One region of the Halodesulfovibrio aestuarii DSM 17919 genome, then DNA from elsewhere that is predicted to be linked to it. Evidence: riboswitches for the same ligand, from Rfam matches in the RefSeq annotation. Region 1 holds a riboswitch; the other holds the start of a gene.
What was found. A riboswitch is a leader RNA that binds a small molecule or an ion and turns the genes downstream of it on or off. The one in region 1 is predicted to bind glycine.

Region 1 (9,599 bases):
AGAAGATAAAGCTGACCTTCAACAACGCATAATCATTAATCAAAAAGATGAGGTTGGCGACCTTACCCTCTGGTTCAACAACCTAATGGAACGCCTCACAACCATGCTGAACGAAATGGAACAATTCAAAAACGTACTGAATACCGTTCCAGATCCAATTATAGCGGTTGATGATAATTTCAATTTACTGCTCGCCAACAAAGCAGTGGAAGACGCAGCAGGCACTGACCAACAGGGGCTCATGTGTCTACGCTGTCATGATGTTTTCAATACCGAAGTTTGCTCGACATCCAACTGTCCTATTGAGCAGGCAAAACGTACACAAAAACGGGTTGTAGCAGATATTATCAGCATACAGGGCAAAAACGGGCCTGAGTTCATTCAACCAGTCGCAGATATTTTGTATGATACTCAAGGAAATCGTGCTGGATACGTTGAAATTGCCCGCAACGTTACTGACCTTGTTCTCTCTGAACGGAAAATCAACCAACAGCTTTCCAAAATTGAAATAGTTTACGAAGGCACAAAAGACGCTTCACACGCCCTGCTCGATTCCGTGGCATCGCTTGAAGCACAAATGACTGACGTTTCCGGTGCAATTGATTCACAGCAGATGCGCATTCGGGAAACATCCACCGCTATGGAACAAATGAACGTTGCCGTTATCGAAGTCGCACGCGGTGCTTCGTTGGCTGCTCAGCAGGCAGAAGCCACTCGGACTCGTGCTGAACAGGGTGCGGGCATTGTTTCAAACGCTATCGAATCTATTACAAGCCTGCATCAGCATGCCACCTCAATGAATACCGCTATGACCCAGCTGGGTACTCAAGCGGATGAAATTGGTACAGTTCTGAGTGTAATCTCAGATATTGCAGATCAGACTAACCTGCTTGCCTTAAATGCTGCAATCGAAGCCGCGCGTGCCGGGGAAGCAGGAAGGGGATTTGCCGTCGTTGCTGATGAAGTACGAAAACTTGCAGAAAAGACCATGCAGGCAACACAGGAAGTCAACACCGCCATTTCCGCAATTCAGCAACATGCCGTCACATCAATGCAAACAACTCAGGATACTATGAAGCTTGTAGACACTGCTACATCTTTCGCAAACGAATCCGGCAATGCCCTTTCCGAAATTGTCGGTCTTGCAAATGAGTCTGCCAGTCAAATTGGAACCATTGCAACAGCTGCAGAAGAACAGTCCTCAACTTCTGAGCATGTTACCCGAGCAATGGACGACATTAACATCCTTGTAGGAAGCGTTACAGCAGAAATGCAAGAGTCTGCTCAAAACGTTAAGGATCTATCAAGACTGGCTCAACAGCTGGATTCACTATCCAGTCAGTAGCTCCCGAACTGCAAACGCAGTCACATTGAGAAGCCCCGCATAGTCTACTATGCGGGGCTTCGTGTATGTTAACACCCTGCGCGACCTAAATTAGCCACTAGCCGCTTACATAAGGCAGGGTTCGGACACAGCCTTAATAAGGTTTTGTGCAGAGTATATATTCATTATAGTACTTGAATCCATATGCAGTGTTTTGCAGGTCGGAACTCGTTGCATATTGTTTATGAGTCAGAACACGGCAGTTGCACGGCAATCTATGTCCATAACGCTTTACCATCATCCACCTTCTGCACATTGGAACCGCCTGAGCTCTACAATATCCCGGAACCATTGGGCGGACAACAACAGCCCCGCAAGGGGCAACCCGGTACATACCGTAATCAACCACCTGATATTCAACGGGAACATGCCTCCTCATTACTACAACTTTCTGGGCAAATGAGTACGTCACAGTTGAAAAAATCAATGCTGCAATTACAAATGCAATAGCAATAAGCTTTTCTTGTCGCATAATTTTCTCCTTTTATACCAACATTCCGAACTGTTGCAGCAGCTTAATACGATTATAGATAAAGGGACTTTCTACAACGCTGCAAGTAACTAGTATTTTTAAATCTAGTAACCATTGCTACAACAAACAGAACGAACATGTCGCGCTCCACATAACAGTTTTCATCGCTATTGTAGCAAAGAGTCCAGCTTGCTCAATAGAATTTCGGCTGTTTTCTTCCCTGCAGTTAAAAGCTCATGAAATACTGACTCCTTTTGGCATTATATTTTTTTTTCAGTGTCGGAGTGCCCTCATCATTCACACAGAAATGAAAAATGCAACGTAACACCCTGTATTAAATAGAAAAATACAACAAAAAACATATTTATATCTAACACAACATCCTAATTTATTTTTTGATTGTTTTCTTGGTTCACTGTTGCCTATTTTCCCAACCACGTTATTGCGTATCCCCCGCCATCCTATTTGCTAAGCAAACAAAAAAAGCCCCCTCAGTGGGGGCACCGTTGCAACTATGCCTGCACAATAACAGCCGACTATGCTTTTTCATAACTTCGAGAACGTGAATTTCGCTCCTTCCGCCACACGTGGGCTTATATCCACATTTTTCTGGATAAAAAAACTGTCGCTCTTTAGCCGGGTATTAGAAGGGATAAAAGTAAAGCTGTAAGATCTACGTTATAATGAATCCAGCATATAACAACTATCGCTTATATACTTTGTATCTTTATACTCATCATAAAAACTTAATACTACGATAATATTACTTTTTTTATCACACTCCAAGATTATTCTAATACTTCTGTGCAGATCTTTTAGCATTTTATACAAAAAATACGAGCATATAAGATAAAAAGAAAAACCTACTACAGTGACCAGTTACAAGATCACATATATAGTAAATATTTCCTAAAAGTTACTTTCCCCATTGATAAAATTATATTCCAAGGTTGATTGAACGCCTTACTATGGTACATTGACATAGTAGAAATCCACAAAAAAACAGTACGCAATGCACTATTACATTACATACTAAACAATTACTGCAATGATGATGCAGTAAAAATAGATGTTTTTAATGTTTTGTATACAGATTACATAGAGTTGCGTGCTGAACTAAGGAGATGAGACATGACAAGTAGAATTACCTTGCTCGCTTTTGCGCTCGTTTTGGTGACAGCTACTTTCGCAAGCGCAATGCCTACAACAACCGTCATTTGTCAAAAAACAACGACGGTTCAACCAATGATGATGGATTCAAAAACATCCTTCTTACACGCAATGCGTGGTACGGGATACCTCCCGCCAACCATGATGTTTACACATGTATATACCCCTCAGGGTGTGCGTGTAGTACAACTACCTCGTATGGGAATGCATCCGAGAATGTCAGGATGTTCAAAACTCAACATGCGTGCCCGCTATCAGCCGGCACCATATCAAGCCGTGTATACTCAAAAAGACGGCAGATTTGTCATGTACAGAGTACCTGCCAAAATGCGTACCGCACCGGTAATGACGCAGTTAGGCCCTAACATGCATCCTCAAATGATGAGTCCGCAACAAATGAGCCCAATGATTCGAGGCGTAATGATGCCATAACGTATTCGACAACATACCAGCAAAAAAGAAAGGGTTCCCTGCGCATGCAAGGAACCCTTTTTGTTATTTTTATTACAGCTGACAGCTATTAATCACGAGGCTTGCCAAGGTAAATGGCCATTGTGCCAGCAAAGGCAAGAATCAGACAGTACCAGTTGCTCACGGCGATATCCACAGGAGATACCTTAGCAAGAGAACCGGCAAGCAGAACCTGCGCCGCGTATGGAACTAATCCCTGCACAACACAGGAGAAGATATCAAGCAAGCTTGCACTGCGTTTAGCGGAAATACCGCTGCGCTTTGCAATTTCTTTTGCCATGCCACCAGAAAGGATAATTGCGACAGTGTTGTTCGCAATACATCCATCGGCAAGTGCAGCCAAAGCAGCAATACTAAATTCACCAGCTTTTTTGCTTTCTTCAGTTTTACTAAAACGCTTCGCAATACCACCAATCTTACGAACAAGCCATATGAGGCCTCCGTTATGACGGATAAGCTCACCAAGGCCGCCCACAAGAATGGAAAGAACGAGAATTTCGTGCATCCCCACAAAGCCGCTGTAGATATCTTTACTGAGTGTAAGCAGGGAGTAATCCGGCACAGAAACAAGCCCCACAGCACCCGCAAGAATGATACCTGTTGTAAGTACAATAAATACGTTCACGCCAGCCACAGCTAATCCAAGAATGGCAAGATATGGAAGAACCTTAAAGAATTGCCACGTGCCAGCATCCGCAACAGCGCCAGTAGAACCGGAGATAGCGTAAAGAATAATGGTCACGACCGCTGCGGGCAACGCAATCAGAAGGTTCATACGGAACTTATCACGCATATTACAGCCCTGAGTACGGGTAGCAGCAATAGTTGTGTCAGAAATCATAGAGAGGTTATCGCCAAACATCGCACCACCGACAACTGCACCCATAAGCAGAGCAATAGACATATCGGAATGTGCCGCAACACCGGCAGCAATCGGACCGATAGCTGCGATGGTACCCATAGAAGTGCCCATTGCCGTAGCTACAAATGCGGCGATCACAAATAAGCCGGGCAGCACAAGAGAAGCAGGAACTAAAGAAAGCCCCATGCTTACAGTTGCATCTACACCACCAACCGCTTTTGCTACAGCGGCAAAACCACCGGCAAGCAGGTAAATGACACACATGGTCATAATGTTTACGTCACCAGCACCTTTAAGGAAGATAGTAATTTTTTCCTCAAAAGACTCTCTGCCCATCCACAATGCAACCATGATTCCAGGAATCACGGCTACTGTTGCTGAAAGCTGGTAAAACGCCATAGATACGCCAGACATCATCAGAATAGAGCCTGTGCCGATAAAAAGCACCAGAAAAATTACAAGGGGGAGTAAGGCAACACCATTACCCTGCTGAGCCTCTGTTGTGTGCGTATTGTCTAACAAACTCATCTCTTCAATTTCCTTATTTCTACAACAATTTATCCATCTAACGTCACCTGCCCTTACCGGAGCAAGCAACATTGGTTGTGCCTTCATTCATTACAATTAGAGCACTCTCGACAACTGATGAGCCAGTCTTAGACACACTTTGATTTTCTGTCCACTTACAATATTGTCAAAAAAGACTTTTTTTGCATAGCAATATACTGTTTTTACACCTAATTCACTTAATTTGGATATAGTGAAATTATTTTTTCGATTTATTTAGATTTCTTGAAATAGTGTACTCCCTCTGTTCCCACTTTTTTCTCCTTGCCAAATATTATTTGGTTATATAAACAGTTCCCCATAATTTCGGATGACGGTTGCAGGAGAGTGTGTCGCAAGACACCGCCGAAGAAGTAAATCTTTCAGGCAAAAGGACTGCTTCCCGACGAGCCTCTGGAGAGACTTCGCATGTTGCGGAGCACCGAAGGAGCAAACCTTGCTGTGCAGGGTGAAACTCTCAGGTACAAAGGACAGAGTTGTGTAGTAGCACAGGCATACTCAATGCGTGTGGTCATGCATATCCAATCGCTTCCGCTCAGAGACTCATCTCATCCATCCTGATTAATTCATTTTTTAGGAGACGAGATGCAAAACATCACAGAACTGCTCAACACAATGGATTCCCTGGTATGGGGACCACCGCTTCTTATTCTGCTCGTAGGAACTGGACTTTTTCTTACCTTTCGCCTCGGCGCACTACAGGTTGTCCACCTACCAAAAGCATTAAAACTCGTTTTTTCCCCTTCTTCGCGTAAAACATCCAGCAACACTGGAGACGTTTCTCCATTTGCTGCATTATGCACGGCTCTTTCCGCTACCATCGGTACTGGTAACATTGTCGGTGTAGCCACTGCGATCACTGCAGGCGGCCCGGGAGCACTTTTCTGGATGTGGGTTGCTGCATTCTTCGGCATGGCAACCAAATATGCAGAAGCGCTGCTTGCCATTAAATACCGCGTCATAGATGAAAACGGCCAGATGGCCGGCGGTCCTATGTACTACCTTGAACGCGGCTTAAATAACAAACTGCTCGCACAAATGTTTGCACTCTTCGGCATTGGTGTTGCATTTTTCGGCATCGGAACCTTTGCACAGGTAAACGCCATTGCAGATGCTGCAATGCTTACCTTTGATGCACCAGTCTGGGTTACAGCAACAATACTTACCATCCTTGTTACTATCGTCACTCTCGGTGGAATTCGTTCTATCGCTGCTGTAGCCAGTCGAGTTGTTCCATTCATGGCCGTACTCTACATAATTACATCCATCTCAGTAATTTTGCTGAACCTTTCCGAAATTCCTGCTGTAATCAGTCTTATTATCGACAGCGCATTCAACCCGGCCGCGGCATTCGGTGGTGCAACAGGTATTACCGTACTCATGGTAATGCGCAATGGTGTTGCCCGCGGTGTATTCTCGAACGAATCCGGTCTCGGTTCAGCGCCTATCGCAGCAGCGGCAGCACAGACTGACTCCTGCGTACGTCAGGGACTTATCGCCATGACAGGTACATTCTTCGACACCATCATCGTATGCACTATGACAGGTATTGTTATCGTTCTTACAGGCGCATGGAACACTCCAGGGCTTGCAGGTGCAGCCATGACTAACTCTGCATTTGCAATGGGTCTAAACAGCGACGTTGGTAAATACGCTGTTACCATCGGCCTCATGTTCTTTGCATTTACCACCATCATCGGCTGGAACTACTACGGCGAACGTTGCACTGCGTACCTCTTCGGCGTTAAAGCTATCAAGCCGTACCGCTTTATCTACATTGCGCTTATTGCTTGCGGTGCTTTCCTCAAGCTCGAACTCATCTGGGTTCTTGCAGATATCGTGAATGGCCTTATGGCTATCCCGAACCTTATCGGTTTGCTCGGTCTGTCCGGCGTAGTAGTCAATGAAACCCGTGAATTCTTTGCAAAAGAAAACGCTCAGAAAGCAACAGCCGGTGCTGTTCTTACCGAAATGTAATTACAACTTTTTTGAGACAGCACCTCATACAGTTAGCACTGGTCTATCGTTCTCTACTCTTTTACTTTCCTGTTAGACTAGCAGTTTCATCCCAGATGCTGTTCTCAAAAATACGACAGGGATGCATTCGCATAAGCGAGTGCATCCCTGTTTTTGTCTTCGTCGACTCTCTGACCGAAAAAGGCTCTGCCCTACCCCCGTTAGGGGACGCCCCTTGACCGCGAATTAATACACCTGCTGTTCTTTGGAAATAATAGGCCGCTCCCACACACAATTCATAAGTGCTTTTTTGAAAAAACGGCTACGGGGAACGTAATCTTCAAAATGCTCACAGGTAAGATCGAATACTTTACGCATGTGTGCATCATCAAACCGATCACCGTACTTTTCAACCATAGCCGCCCGCACTTCTTTCCACAGATCAGAATCTGTTTTATCAGGCCAAATTTTTTCTTCAGACATATCCAGCCCCTCCTATATAAATTTTAAAGCTTCTCGATAACGAGTAAGTGTTCTTTGTTTAATTCTTTATTCGGAAAATCATATCGTCCCACACGGAAATCTTTCCACGATAACGTCGCCGCCCACGCCTGAATCTCATCACCTTCGGCGCTGCCGCCTTCATGCCCTGTATATATATGTACTGTGACCACACCGTTTGCCGCCAACATAGGGAGCAACGCCTGCAGAGAAGCAATCGTCGTATGGGCACGGGTAATGACAGCATGGTCACTCCCCGGAAGGTAGCCCAAGTTGTACATAGCGCCTGCAACGACGGTTTCTTCCGGAAGTCTTTCCGCTACCTTTTCGTGTCCATCGTGGAACAGCGTAACGCGCTCTGCCATCGATGCACTTTCAAGCCGTTCCTGAGCATTCGCAAGTCCAGACGCCTGCACGTCGAAACCGTACACGTGACCTTTTTCACCGACAAGTTCCGCAAGAAACAATGTATCGTGACCATTACCAACAGTTCCGTCGACAGCCACAGCTACGGTTTCCGTGTCGTTCCAGCTTGCAGCAACCTGCTGCCAAATTAATTTTGTAAACTGTAATATAGAAGGAATGTGCCTAGGCCGCATAGTTTCTCCTGCGTGCTGCAATCGAGCTAATCTTTTCCTGTAAATTATCTCCTCAAACTACGTGAACTTAAAAATAATCACAATATAGCCATCCGGCTGCTCAAAAAAAGTACACACTTTAAAATATGTGCTCTTTGTGCAAAAACTGCAACTTGTGCACACCACTTATTGCACAAGTTGCACAATCAATGAATTACAAAAAGAGTACAATCAATTGATTTTACACACTTATTTTTTTGGCACACTCCATGCTATAAAGAAAATAACAAACGAAACCAATCACACACACTCCGTGGTTGTTAATATAAAGAGCAATAAAAGTATCCATCTAACGATCCAGCATCGTTAACACTAAGAATGTGTTAAAGCACACCTCTTTAAAGTAGACGACTGAAACACCTACTCCCGTTGGGGGCGGCAGGCATGCCGCCCCCCTTAGAAAAAAAACGCCCACACGTTACATATAAAATTTCACCATCTTCCCTTTTAGCTCCAGCACTGTTTTGAGCAGGAACAGTAGACCGGAGGGGAATAAAAAAACGAGAAGTGCAGAGCAGGCACTTCTCGTTTTTTTTATGCGTGTCGGGTAAAATCCTATAGAAAGGATCAACATTGTAACTACGGAATGTTATACAAAGATACTTTTGTTATATAATGCTCACATCGCGTTCTCGTTCTTGCCCTACCCAGTATCATTAAGGTACACCTCATTTCGTTCTGGCTATACGCCACAAAAATTGCAGAAAACGGTACTTGGATACAATGAATAACACTACGCTATATCTTGCCCCTCGGGGATTTGAAAAAGAGCTTGAAAAAGAGCTTACAAATATTGTTGCACACAAGGGTCGCCTGTTCATCGCTAAAGGCGGCGTGCAGAAAGCCATATGGGCACAAAACATTTGGCTGAACCCAGTCGAAATCCCTATTGCTTCAATCGGGGACGCTGCAAAACAGCTAAAAGCCATCCAACGAAACTGGTGGCTGCACAGCGTGGATAACCACCGCAGAGCAAAACTTATTCAAGCCAAGTTGCCGCATGTATCTGGAAAACGCATTGAATATGGTGCACCAAAGCCAACCGCTCCATTAGGCTCATGGACTCTCTGGGAACCTGACACCATTATCGCGGCAAGTCGTTGCACCAGCCCATACCCTGATGGCGAATTAAATTTTGTAGAAGATAAGGAAACCTCTCCAACGCGAGCCTATCTCAAGCTATGGGAACTTTTCACCATACTTGAGCGCAGCCCGAAAAAAGGCGAACTCTGTCTTGATCTCGGAAGCTGTCCCGGAGGCTGGACGTGGGTTATTGCAAACACAGGTGCCCATGTTTTCAGCATTGATAAAGCAGAAATTCATCCTCGAATCGGCTCTATGCCCAATGTAAATTTCTGCACCGGCAGCGCATTCGGGCTTGATCCACGCCATGCAGGGGAAATAGACTGGCTCTTCAGTGACGTTATCTGCTATCCGGAACGCCTGTACACTCTTGTTGAACGCTGGCTCGAACACGGTGAATGCCGTAACTTTGCCTGCACCATCAAGTTTCAGGCCGAAACAGATTATGAAACATTAGAAAAATTCAAACAAATTCCGAACTCAAAAATTATCCAT
Region 2 (9,599 bases), 140 kb from region 1:
ACTTTGCACTGTTACTCCAGAACTTACGACGAAAACTTCCCGAAGCTCCGGTCTTTCCGCCCAATCCAAGCAAAGAAATTGACTACGCTAATGTAATCGGAAATCGATATGTCATTAAAAATGTGCATATCATCAGCCCGTCAGTCAGTGGCTCAATGCCCAAACCACAAAAAGCAAACTTTAGCGTCATGATGGACGATATGAACTTTTCAGACATTGGTGCCCCGGAACATGGCGTTCCGTTTCTGGTGGCACTTGAACAAATTCTAGCCAAAATAGAAAATCGGGTTCGTTACGCTGTAATGGACACATACGCCCGCTACAAAAACTACTAACAATCAATTATGCAATACCCCTCTACACAAAAACTTTGTACATTTAGCACTGTATAAATAAAACATTTCCGTAAGCAACGTTTCATTTTCTTTTACAGCAATAAATGCAAAAAACTAAAACGCATCTATTTATAATATGTGCATGTGCTTTATCTATTCACTGTTTATTTATTTTTTTTAAAATTCAACATAGATTTTCCATTTACTCTACTACAACGTAGTGATAGTCACGTCACCACGATATAGAGAATGCAATATGGAGAATTCATTCGATGTTTGACACAAATTTTGATGTAAATTTTATCTGGCTGGCTTGGTTTTCATTAGCAGTAGTTTTTTTCCTTATTGAAATGTTTACTCCAACCTTCATTGTTATCTTCTTCTCTGCAGGAGCCGTGCTGGCCGGTTGCGCAGCACTGCTTGATATGTCTTTGACATTTCAAGTCGTGACTTTTTTCTCCTCTTCCATCGCCCTGCTCATCCTTCTTCGTAAAAAAATGCCGAGCATGTTCAGTCAGGATACCGTGGATAATGAAGTATTCACAGACGCTGCACTGAACTCAAAAGCAACCGTTACTGAGCCGATAACAAGTGCTACAGCCGGACGCATAAAATATCAGGGTACTTTCTGGAATGCTGAATCAACGGAAGAAATCACTTCCGGCACAATTGTAACGATTCTCGCCCGAAAAGAATCCGACCCCAATACTTTCATTGTTAAAAAGGATTAACATGACCAGTCTTATTACTTCTATAGTTATTGCCGTTCTCGTTCTCATTACACTCATTAAAACTGCTATTGTTGTACCGCAAAAAAGCTCTTTCGTTGTTGAAAGATTAGGCAAGTATTCTAAAACACTTGATGCGGGCCTGCATATTCTTATCCCTTTTGTAGACAAAGTTGCCTATCGTCGTTCCACCAAAGAAGAAATTCTCAACATTGCATCTCAGTCCTGCATTACCAGTGACAACGTCGTCGTTGAAATCGACGGAGTACTCTATATCCAAGTGCAGGACGTTATGAAATCCTGCTACGGCGTAAACGACTACTACCTTGCTGCAAGCCAGCTGGCACAAACATCCCTGCGCTCTGCCATCGGTAAGATCAGCCTTGATAAAACCTTTGAAGAACGCGACAGCATTAATGCTGCTGTTGTTGGTGCTGTTGATGAAGCAGCACGTGAATGGGGCATCAAGGTTATGCGTTACGAAATTCAGGACATCACCCCGCCGGAAAGCGTTATGCATGCAATGGAACAACAGATGAAAGCTGAACGTGAAAAACGTGCAGAAATTGCCAGTTCCGAAGGTGACAGACAGTCCCGTATCAACCGCGCGGAAGGTTACAAACAGGAAGCAATTGAACTTTCTGAAGGTGAAAAACAGAAAAAAATTAACGAAGCAGCCGGTCAGGCACAGGAAATTCTCCTTATTGCGGAAGCAACATCTAAAGGCATTTCCCTCATTGCAGACGCTATGTCCGGCCCTAATGGTAAGGATGCAGCACAGCTTAAAATTGCTGAACAGTTTATTAATCAATTCGGTAAAATGGCTGAAAAATCCAACACAATGATCATTCCAGCTGACATGGCAAATGTTGGCGGCATGGTTGCCTCTGCCTCTGAAATTTTAAATCAAATTAAATTAGAGAAATAACTTTTCTCACCAACTGTAAATTTAAGGCTGCTTCTGAGGATTATTCAGGAGCAGCCTTTTGCTTTTAGGATGTTACTTGGCAGCATAATCGTATTTTTTGATGCAGGATTTGGGATGACTTTGCATGTCCTCATGCGTATAGTGCCGCCATGGCAAACATCGGAGAATTTACATTACACGCAACGGACGGAGCTGCCCGTACAGGCGAACTGCAAACTGCGCATGGCGTAGTGCAGACGCCTATCTTTATGCCTGTGGGCACGGTAGGCAGCGTTAAGGGCATCGCTCCTGACGATTTAAATGATATTGGCGCCGAAATTATTCTCGGCAACACCTACCACTTATACCTTCGTCCGGGCGACGAGCTTGTAGCACGTCGTGGCGGATTACAGAAGTTCAATTCCTGGCACAAACCAATCCTCACAGACAGTGGCGGTTTTCAGGTCTTCAGCCTCAGTGATTTGCGAAAAATCAAAGAAGAAGGCGTTACCTTCCGTTCCCATCTGGATGGTTCCAAGCATCTGTTCACACCGGAAAAAGTTATCCAGATTCAGCGCAACCTGAACTCTGATATTATGATGGTGCTCGATGAATGCGTAGGTTTCGGTGCAGATAAAGAGTATACAGCACGCTCTCTGGAAATGACGACCCGCTGGGCTAAACGCTGTCGTGAAGAATATCCTCGCGGCACCGGAGACAACCTGCTCTTCGCCATCACACAAGGCGGCTTCCACAAAGACTTACGTGAACGTTCCATTGCACAGCTGACATCTGAAGATTTCGACGGTTTTGCACTGGGTGGCTTATCTGTTGGTGAAAGCAAAGAAAAAATGATGGAAATTTTATACCATTCTGCTCCTCTGCTTCCAAAAGACAAGCCCCGTTACCTTATGGGTGTCGGAACCCCGCTCGACATTATCAACGGCATCAACGCAGGTATAGATATGTTTGACTGCGTTCTTCCGACCCGCAACGCCCGAAACGGAACTCTGTATACCTCACTGGGTAAAATCAGCATTAAACGTAAAGAATACGCGGAAGATGACGGACCTCTTGATCCAAACTGCAACTGCTACACTTGTCGCAACTTCTCCCGTGCGTATTTACGCCATTTGTATCATGCAAAAGAGTTACTCTCTTTCCGCCTGAACTCCATTCACAACCTTACCTACTTCCTCGACACAGTTCGAGGCGCGCGTAAGGCTATTCGAGAAGGGAAATTTGCTGAATACAAAAAATCCTACGAAGCTATTTACCCTAACGAAGTCGTCTAAAGAACTGCACATTACAGTTCTACAGTCTAATGCAAAAGAAAACGCCCTGTTCAACGAAAGCAGGGCGTTTTTTTATATAAAATATTTCAGGGTCTATTTCATTCTCCCGCAATACAAGAATTTCGACTAGTATGACGCATTTTCTGTTGCGTTTTATATTTGCCCACGATAAATAAGAGTCTGCCTCAACATATGGACCTCGGTTGAAGACAGCAGGAGAGACCCCCTTTTTTCCCCAAAAAAGGAACGGCGCCGAAGATGTAACTCTTTCAGGCAAAAGGACTGCTGCTCGGACGAGCCTCTGGAGAGACTCCGCAAGGAGCACCGAAGGAGCAAACTGCTTTCCCAGTGCAGTGAAACTCTCAGGTAAAAGGACAGAGTGGACCCATAAAACCAATATTGCGTTTTGCCGTCCTCTGTCCCACTTTTCAGTCACACCGTTTCCATTTAGGCACCGCTTAGCGGGGCTGTTTTTTTGCGTTCACGCTTTGACAGCCAGCAAACTGGGAGCATTTAATTACGTTTGTAATCGCCTAGGTGCGATACATATATAGGGGAATATAGATTCCCCTCCTGACTGGTTTGTTGTTGTGGTTGCGATGCGCCGGAGCTTTTTAGTTCCGGCGCATCTGCATTTTATAACACCCGCGTTTTCCCTTTATCGAGTCTTTGTTTTCCCGCCATACGACCTTCTTTTCTATTTAGTATGTTACGGCAGTGTAAACATTATCATTGCTACACCTGCATAAAAAAAGCACTACACTTTCATAGTCCTCTTTTTTTTATGACATTAGGTGAAGCTATTAATAGTGTTTTGTTTTTATCGTTTTTTTCTGCCGTTACCAGTACTTTAAATATAAGAAGTTTTATCTTCACAGGAGCTTACTATGCAGACAGTTTCCTTAAAAAGAAATGGCAAAGAAAACCTAGTATTTACTGGTGAGTTACTTGTGAGCCTTGATGACAGAGAAGTAATGGGCGTAACTCCAAATTGGTGGGAACTGAAACTGTACAAAACCTCAATCGGAAAATTCATCCTGTCCTCCACATTCCATATCAACTACCCTAACAGACGTACGCTGTACGGAGCCCTGAGCTTTTCTGAAGCAGAGCATCTACAGCACTACCTTGTTAACGAATGCAACGGACCTACAAAAATAGCTGATGAATTCATCAACAGAGCTGCCAAGCGTGATAATGCATTTCAGACAATACTCAACAACCAGAAAGGTAGCACTTCCTACAAGCAACCGACTGTTAAGCCTTTCACCTCAAAGGCACTTTAATTTTACAATAAAAAAAGGATGGAGCATGCTCCATCCTTTTTTATTTCATCTATGCAACCTGCTAAGCACAATGACCGGCGCCATCACCTTGCCTTCCAGTAAAAAGCAGAAGACTACGACGTGCGGCAGAATGCAATTATCCTTCAAGTTAAGAACGCATATTCTCAATAATACCATTCAAATCCAACGCAAGCTGTGCCACAGCCTCAACGGCAACCGTCGATTCCGTCATAGCGGCAGCTGTCTGTTCAGAGATATCACTGATAACAGTTACAGAACTGTTGATCTGTTCACTTGCCGCTGACTGCTCTTCAGAAGCAGTGGCAATAGCACGAACCTGATCCGAAGTTGCTTCTACCATTCCCATAATTGACTTCAATGCTTCACCTGAGCGGGCAGCCAGTTCCGTAGAATCCCCTACAAGTTCAACAGCCTTTTCAGTTGCTTCAACGTTCTGGTGTGTGCTGGTTTGAATTGCACCTACATATTCAACAACTTGGCGAGTAGCATTCATTGTTTTTTCTGCAAGTTTGCGCACTTCATCTGCCACCACAGCAAAACCTCGACCAGCATCACCAGCACGCGCAGCTTCAATAGCCGCATTCAATGCAAGTAAGTTAGTCTGGTCTGCAATATCTTCAATTACGGTAATAATCTGACCAATTCCATCAGCGCGGGAACCAAGCACACTCATTTCTTCTTTCAAAGCCTGTGCCTGCTCTGCAACAGCATGAATTTTATCCACAGCCTGAGCAACAATCTGCCCACCTTCTGCGGCCTTTTCCTGCGTTTGTGCAGCAAGTTCCGCAGCATCAGAAGCATTACGGGCAACCTCAAGAACAGACGCATTCATTTGCGTCATTGCGCTTGCAGATTCTCCTGTTAGTTTCTGTTGCTCGTCAGCACCATTACTGGATTGACGAATCTGCGCGGCAAGTTCCTCAGATGCAGACGATACCTGCTCTGAGATATCCTGAGCAGACTTCGCTGCATGGGTAATTTTCTGATTCTGTTCTTCCACCCTACGTTGTTGCCTGCGCATGGTTGTCATATCTGTTATCATCACAAAGACACCAAGCATTTTTCCATCTAAGTCATAGATAGGAGCAGCATCAAAAATAAGAGTTAGCTGTTCACCCACAAAGTTTTCAAGATCACCTTCATTACCAGTGGAAGGCTTACACGACGTAATTACATCATTAATAATACGATCACAGCAAGGGTCGTTAACGATAAACTTAGAAACCGGAACACCTTTATAATCAATAGGTGTTCCTGAAATCCCCATAAGATCAATGGCTTTCTGATTGGTAGATGTAACGTTTCGGTCGACATCACAAATCAAAATTGGTGCTGTCATGCCACGCAGGACCCCTTTTGAAAAACCAAGCTCGACTTTAAGTTTTTCAACCATTCCCCCAAGGTTGTTAGATAAATTCCCGAGCTCATCTTCGCTTTCCACCAAAAATTGTGCATTGAAGTCGCCATTTGAAATGGCGTCAGATGCAGCAGTAATATGCTCAATTGGCTTAATAACGACTTTGCGAATAAAGAACACAACACACAGCACGAGTACAATCAGCCCGGTAAGAGAAATCGCGATGTTCTCGTACATCTGCATGGTAATAGTACTCATGGTTCCTGATATGTCTTTGGTAATAACCAATTGCCCGAGAATTGGCTTGGAAGCACCGTGACAGTGCTTACAGGAAGGCGCGTTAGGAATTGAAATGACCCTGACAAAAACGGGGGTACTACCACCGCTTATAATCAAGTTTTCTGTTATCTTTTCTTGCAGTGCCCGTTTAGAAACATCCGCAAAGCCATCAATAGGCAGTACCCCGGCTATCTGTTTAGCAACATTAATTTGCTGGGTTGAATACGTTACTTCGCCTGCGTAATCTGCAAGATGAATCTTCATGTCAGGATATTCATCCCGCAGGCGACTGAATTCTGCAGTCGTTCCTTCATCATTGCCGACAACCATCGGGCGCTCAATCGCTTCCTGTACCAGTTGTGAAGTCTGTGTCAGTGAATCACTTAATTGCTCCAACATCCCCTCACGCTGAAGAAATGTTGAAGTTCCGATAAGTATAGAGAACACAACAAACGAAATGATGGTGATTAAGAGTGTTATCTTAGCACCTAAAGAAGCCCGTATCGCCATTATGTCCTCCTAGTGTGCACCGCTGTTTACAAGCGGCTTAAACCCAAAATCATTAACTCGTGCTGCATTATGACACACCACGCAGTCTTCTTGATCTGGTTTACGCTTGATCAAATCAGGATCACCGTCTTCAGCATGTGCCGCACCAGGTCCATGACATGTCTCACACCCAACATCTGATAGTTCCGGAGTCACTTCGTAGCTAACAAACCCCCCCTTTTTATATCCAGTAGTATGGCATTCGTAGCATTCTTGTTGCTCCGCCTTTGTAAGTTTAGGCGCCATTACCGCAATACTCTCCCACGATGTGGCTTTCTTAGAATATTGCATAAAACGACCATGTTCTGCTTCATGACATTCCCCGCAGGCAGCTGACCCCACATATTTAGCTGCGAACGCAAAACATGGCACGCACAGAACCAATATGAGAGCAACAAAAAGGACTCTCTGGTTTTGCATATCTTTTCTCCCTTTTTGGAAGAACATTCGCACACTTCCCTACGCTTGCACGAACACTCTTCACGACTACCACCCACGTACTCCTTTTTATAAGGAAACTCTATATCCTCCATCGGTTTCTATTCATCACTCTTTAATTTTTTTAAACCATAGGACAAACGATTAAATAATACTGATTGAGCGATCAACACAATCAAACACACTCAACATCCTTTTTTTATTAAATAAAACTAAAAAAATCAACTTATTTAGCACTCCAAACTCTCTAGCTAAGCACAAAGTCACTCATATTTAAGCACCGATAAAAATCTAAAATGCATCTATCCAATAAAAATATACAGTTCCAATATCATATGTTCTTGCCATGCTCACATATTACACTGCCAGTAGCATTACCAACACACTCACCCATACCGTCTTACAGTAATATATTATTCATTTTATTTTGGGGATTAGAAATGGTTCAAGATCCAAAAGCTTCCCATTTTCGTTCATTACGAAATGTTTTGTTCATTATACTTTGTATTACTTTTGCAATAGGTACATGGCGAATTCTGAACGATACAACTCACAAAGATATTCCAAATGCAGAAAAGACATTTACTGAAGAGCAAAACATCGAAAAATGATTACAATTCCATGTTGTAAACAGTATACTTCGTTTTTCCCTACAGAAGTAAGCGGAGGAATTTATGCCTACAATTGAAGAAGCACTATATATAAAACTTGAAGCATGTGATCCGGCGATTGCAGGCACGTTACATACTATGCTTTGTGAAATCTCATTCACGCATCTTGTAAATACGCTTGAGATTATCAAGCCTGAAGTTCTTATCATAGGCTGCACAACATATTCTAAAGAAATTACAGAGCGCATAGTTGAGGCTAAAAAACACAACTATGGCGCGGTGTATGTCAGTGCATCACAGTACACAACCGCTGATAAACACGATGCATTAGTAGCAGGTGCACGGGATTTCTTTAGTTATCCTCAAAGCAAATTAATTTTAGAACGGGCATTGCAAGACTACATGGCAACCCGCTTAGTTGACCCAAGCAAAGCATCTCGCCCAAAAGTAATTTCCGTTATGGGCGCACGTGGAGGTTCTGGTACAACCTCAGTAGCTGTAAACCTTGCCGCTTGTTTTGCACAAGAAGGGAAACGGGTTGGTTTATTCGACTTTTCAAGACCTTACGGCGATGTCGCCACATTCCTAAATACACCGTCCAAACGTGACAGACGCCATGCGGTGAGAGATTTAAGCCAAATGAATGCATCATTTATTAAAAGTGCCATGTATCATCACAGCAGCGGCATTCTCGCACTGGTTGCGCCTGAAATAACTATGGGAGCAGGGACAGTTGTTCCTGAAACAGTATCTGCAACGCTTATGGCTGCAGCAGACGCATTTGAAACAATTGTTATTGATATGGGCAGCCGTGTTGATGCAGGACTCTACAGAGTAATGGAAATGGCTGATGACAGCTTGCTTATTACCATGCCTACAAAACCCTGCATGAGAAGCGCAAAGCGGTTTGTTGAAACAATTTCAGCAGGTGGATTTGAGAACTTCTGCAAACTCTCGCTTGTTCTCACCGGATGTATTGCCGGCAACACACTGTCAAAATTTGAAATAGAAAAAACCGCTGGTGTTGATTGTATCACCTGTCTACCGGAAGATCAGAAGGGAACGTTCATCGCGATTAACGACGGAACACCTTATTGCCTTTTATTCCCAGATGCTCCACTCACGGTCAGCCTTAAAGAACTTGCCGCCTTACTGCAGCAACACGAATGTCCAGAGGAAAATAAAGAAAGCGAATCTTAGCTATCCTGAATCAAATATTATGATTAAGAAAAGGACAACATTGCAAATTCATCCCTAAAACTTAATAGGTACAACGCAGAGTTCTATACTATGCATCGACCACGCTGCACCTTATTTCCATCGTGGATTTCATAAAATCCGGAGCAAAAATAGAAAAAGCACGCTTTTCGGACTTTTTTTATATTCTTCAGCAAAAAATAATACGTTCAATTTGCCTATATCCCCCTCTAACCAAAGCAACTTCTTTGTGAAAAAAATATTTATCAAAAAAAAGCTTTTTTCCTCTGGACGCTGAGCACAGTATCAGATATTTAGCCCGAGTTCAGACGCGGGTAGCAATATTACTGCTACTTCTTTTTATAGTTTTTAACCAAGGCTTTTGTATGCAGAATACGCAGTTTACGAATAAACAAATTACACTTTCCAGTCTGGAAGGTCTTTTTGCGTGCGTATTTCATGAGTCTTGGACTACGCATAGCTATTCGCAGCAACGATAAGCTGCGACGTTTTCTGTTATTACAAAGGCTCGGAACATACGTTCTCGAGCCTTTTTTTATGGATCTATCAATGCCTGCTACGCCATTTCACGCTGT

Region 2: another riboswitch for glycine. It lies ahead of F461_RS17065 (hypothetical protein); the one in region 1 lies ahead of F461_RS0105085 (alanine/glycine:cation symporter family protein).

What each region holds. Positions count from the first base shown of each region.
Region 1 is NZ_ARQF01000019.1:231,272-240,870, forward strand. Features, by position in the region: gene F461_RS0105060 (methyl-accepting chemotaxis protein) at 1-1,345, shown strand, start outside; gene F461_RS0105065 (hypothetical protein) at 1,479-1,856, opposite strand; gene F461_RS0105070 (hypothetical protein) at 2,988-3,458, shown strand; gene F461_RS0105075 (Na+/H+ antiporter NhaC family protein) at 3,547-4,887, opposite strand; glycine riboswitch at 5,237-5,314, shown strand; glycine riboswitch at 5,318-5,402, shown strand; gene F461_RS0105085 (alanine/glycine:cation symporter family protein) at 5,512-6,903, shown strand; gene F461_RS0105090 (hypothetical protein) at 7,129-7,365, opposite strand; gene mnmM (tRNA 5-(aminomethyl)-2-thiouridylate-methyltransferase MnmM) at 7,389-7,982, opposite strand; gene F461_RS0105100 (SAM-dependent methyltransferase) at 8,745-9,599, shown strand, end outside.
Region 2 is NZ_ARQF01000019.1:91,813-101,411, forward strand. Features, by position in the region: gene F461_RS0104440 (hypothetical protein) at 1-335, shown strand, start outside; gene F461_RS0104445 (NfeD family protein) at 608-1,066, shown strand; gene F461_RS0104450 (SPFH domain-containing protein) at 1,068-1,991, shown strand; gene tgt (tRNA guanosine(34) transglycosylase Tgt) at 2,141-3,265, shown strand; glycine riboswitch at 3,557-3,653, shown strand; gene F461_RS17065 (hypothetical protein) at 4,153-4,551, shown strand; gene F461_RS0104470 (methyl-accepting chemotaxis protein) at 4,700-6,718, opposite strand; gene F461_RS0104475 (cytochrome c family protein) at 6,728-7,177, opposite strand; gene F461_RS0104485 (CpaE/TadZ family protein) at 7,870-9,006, shown strand.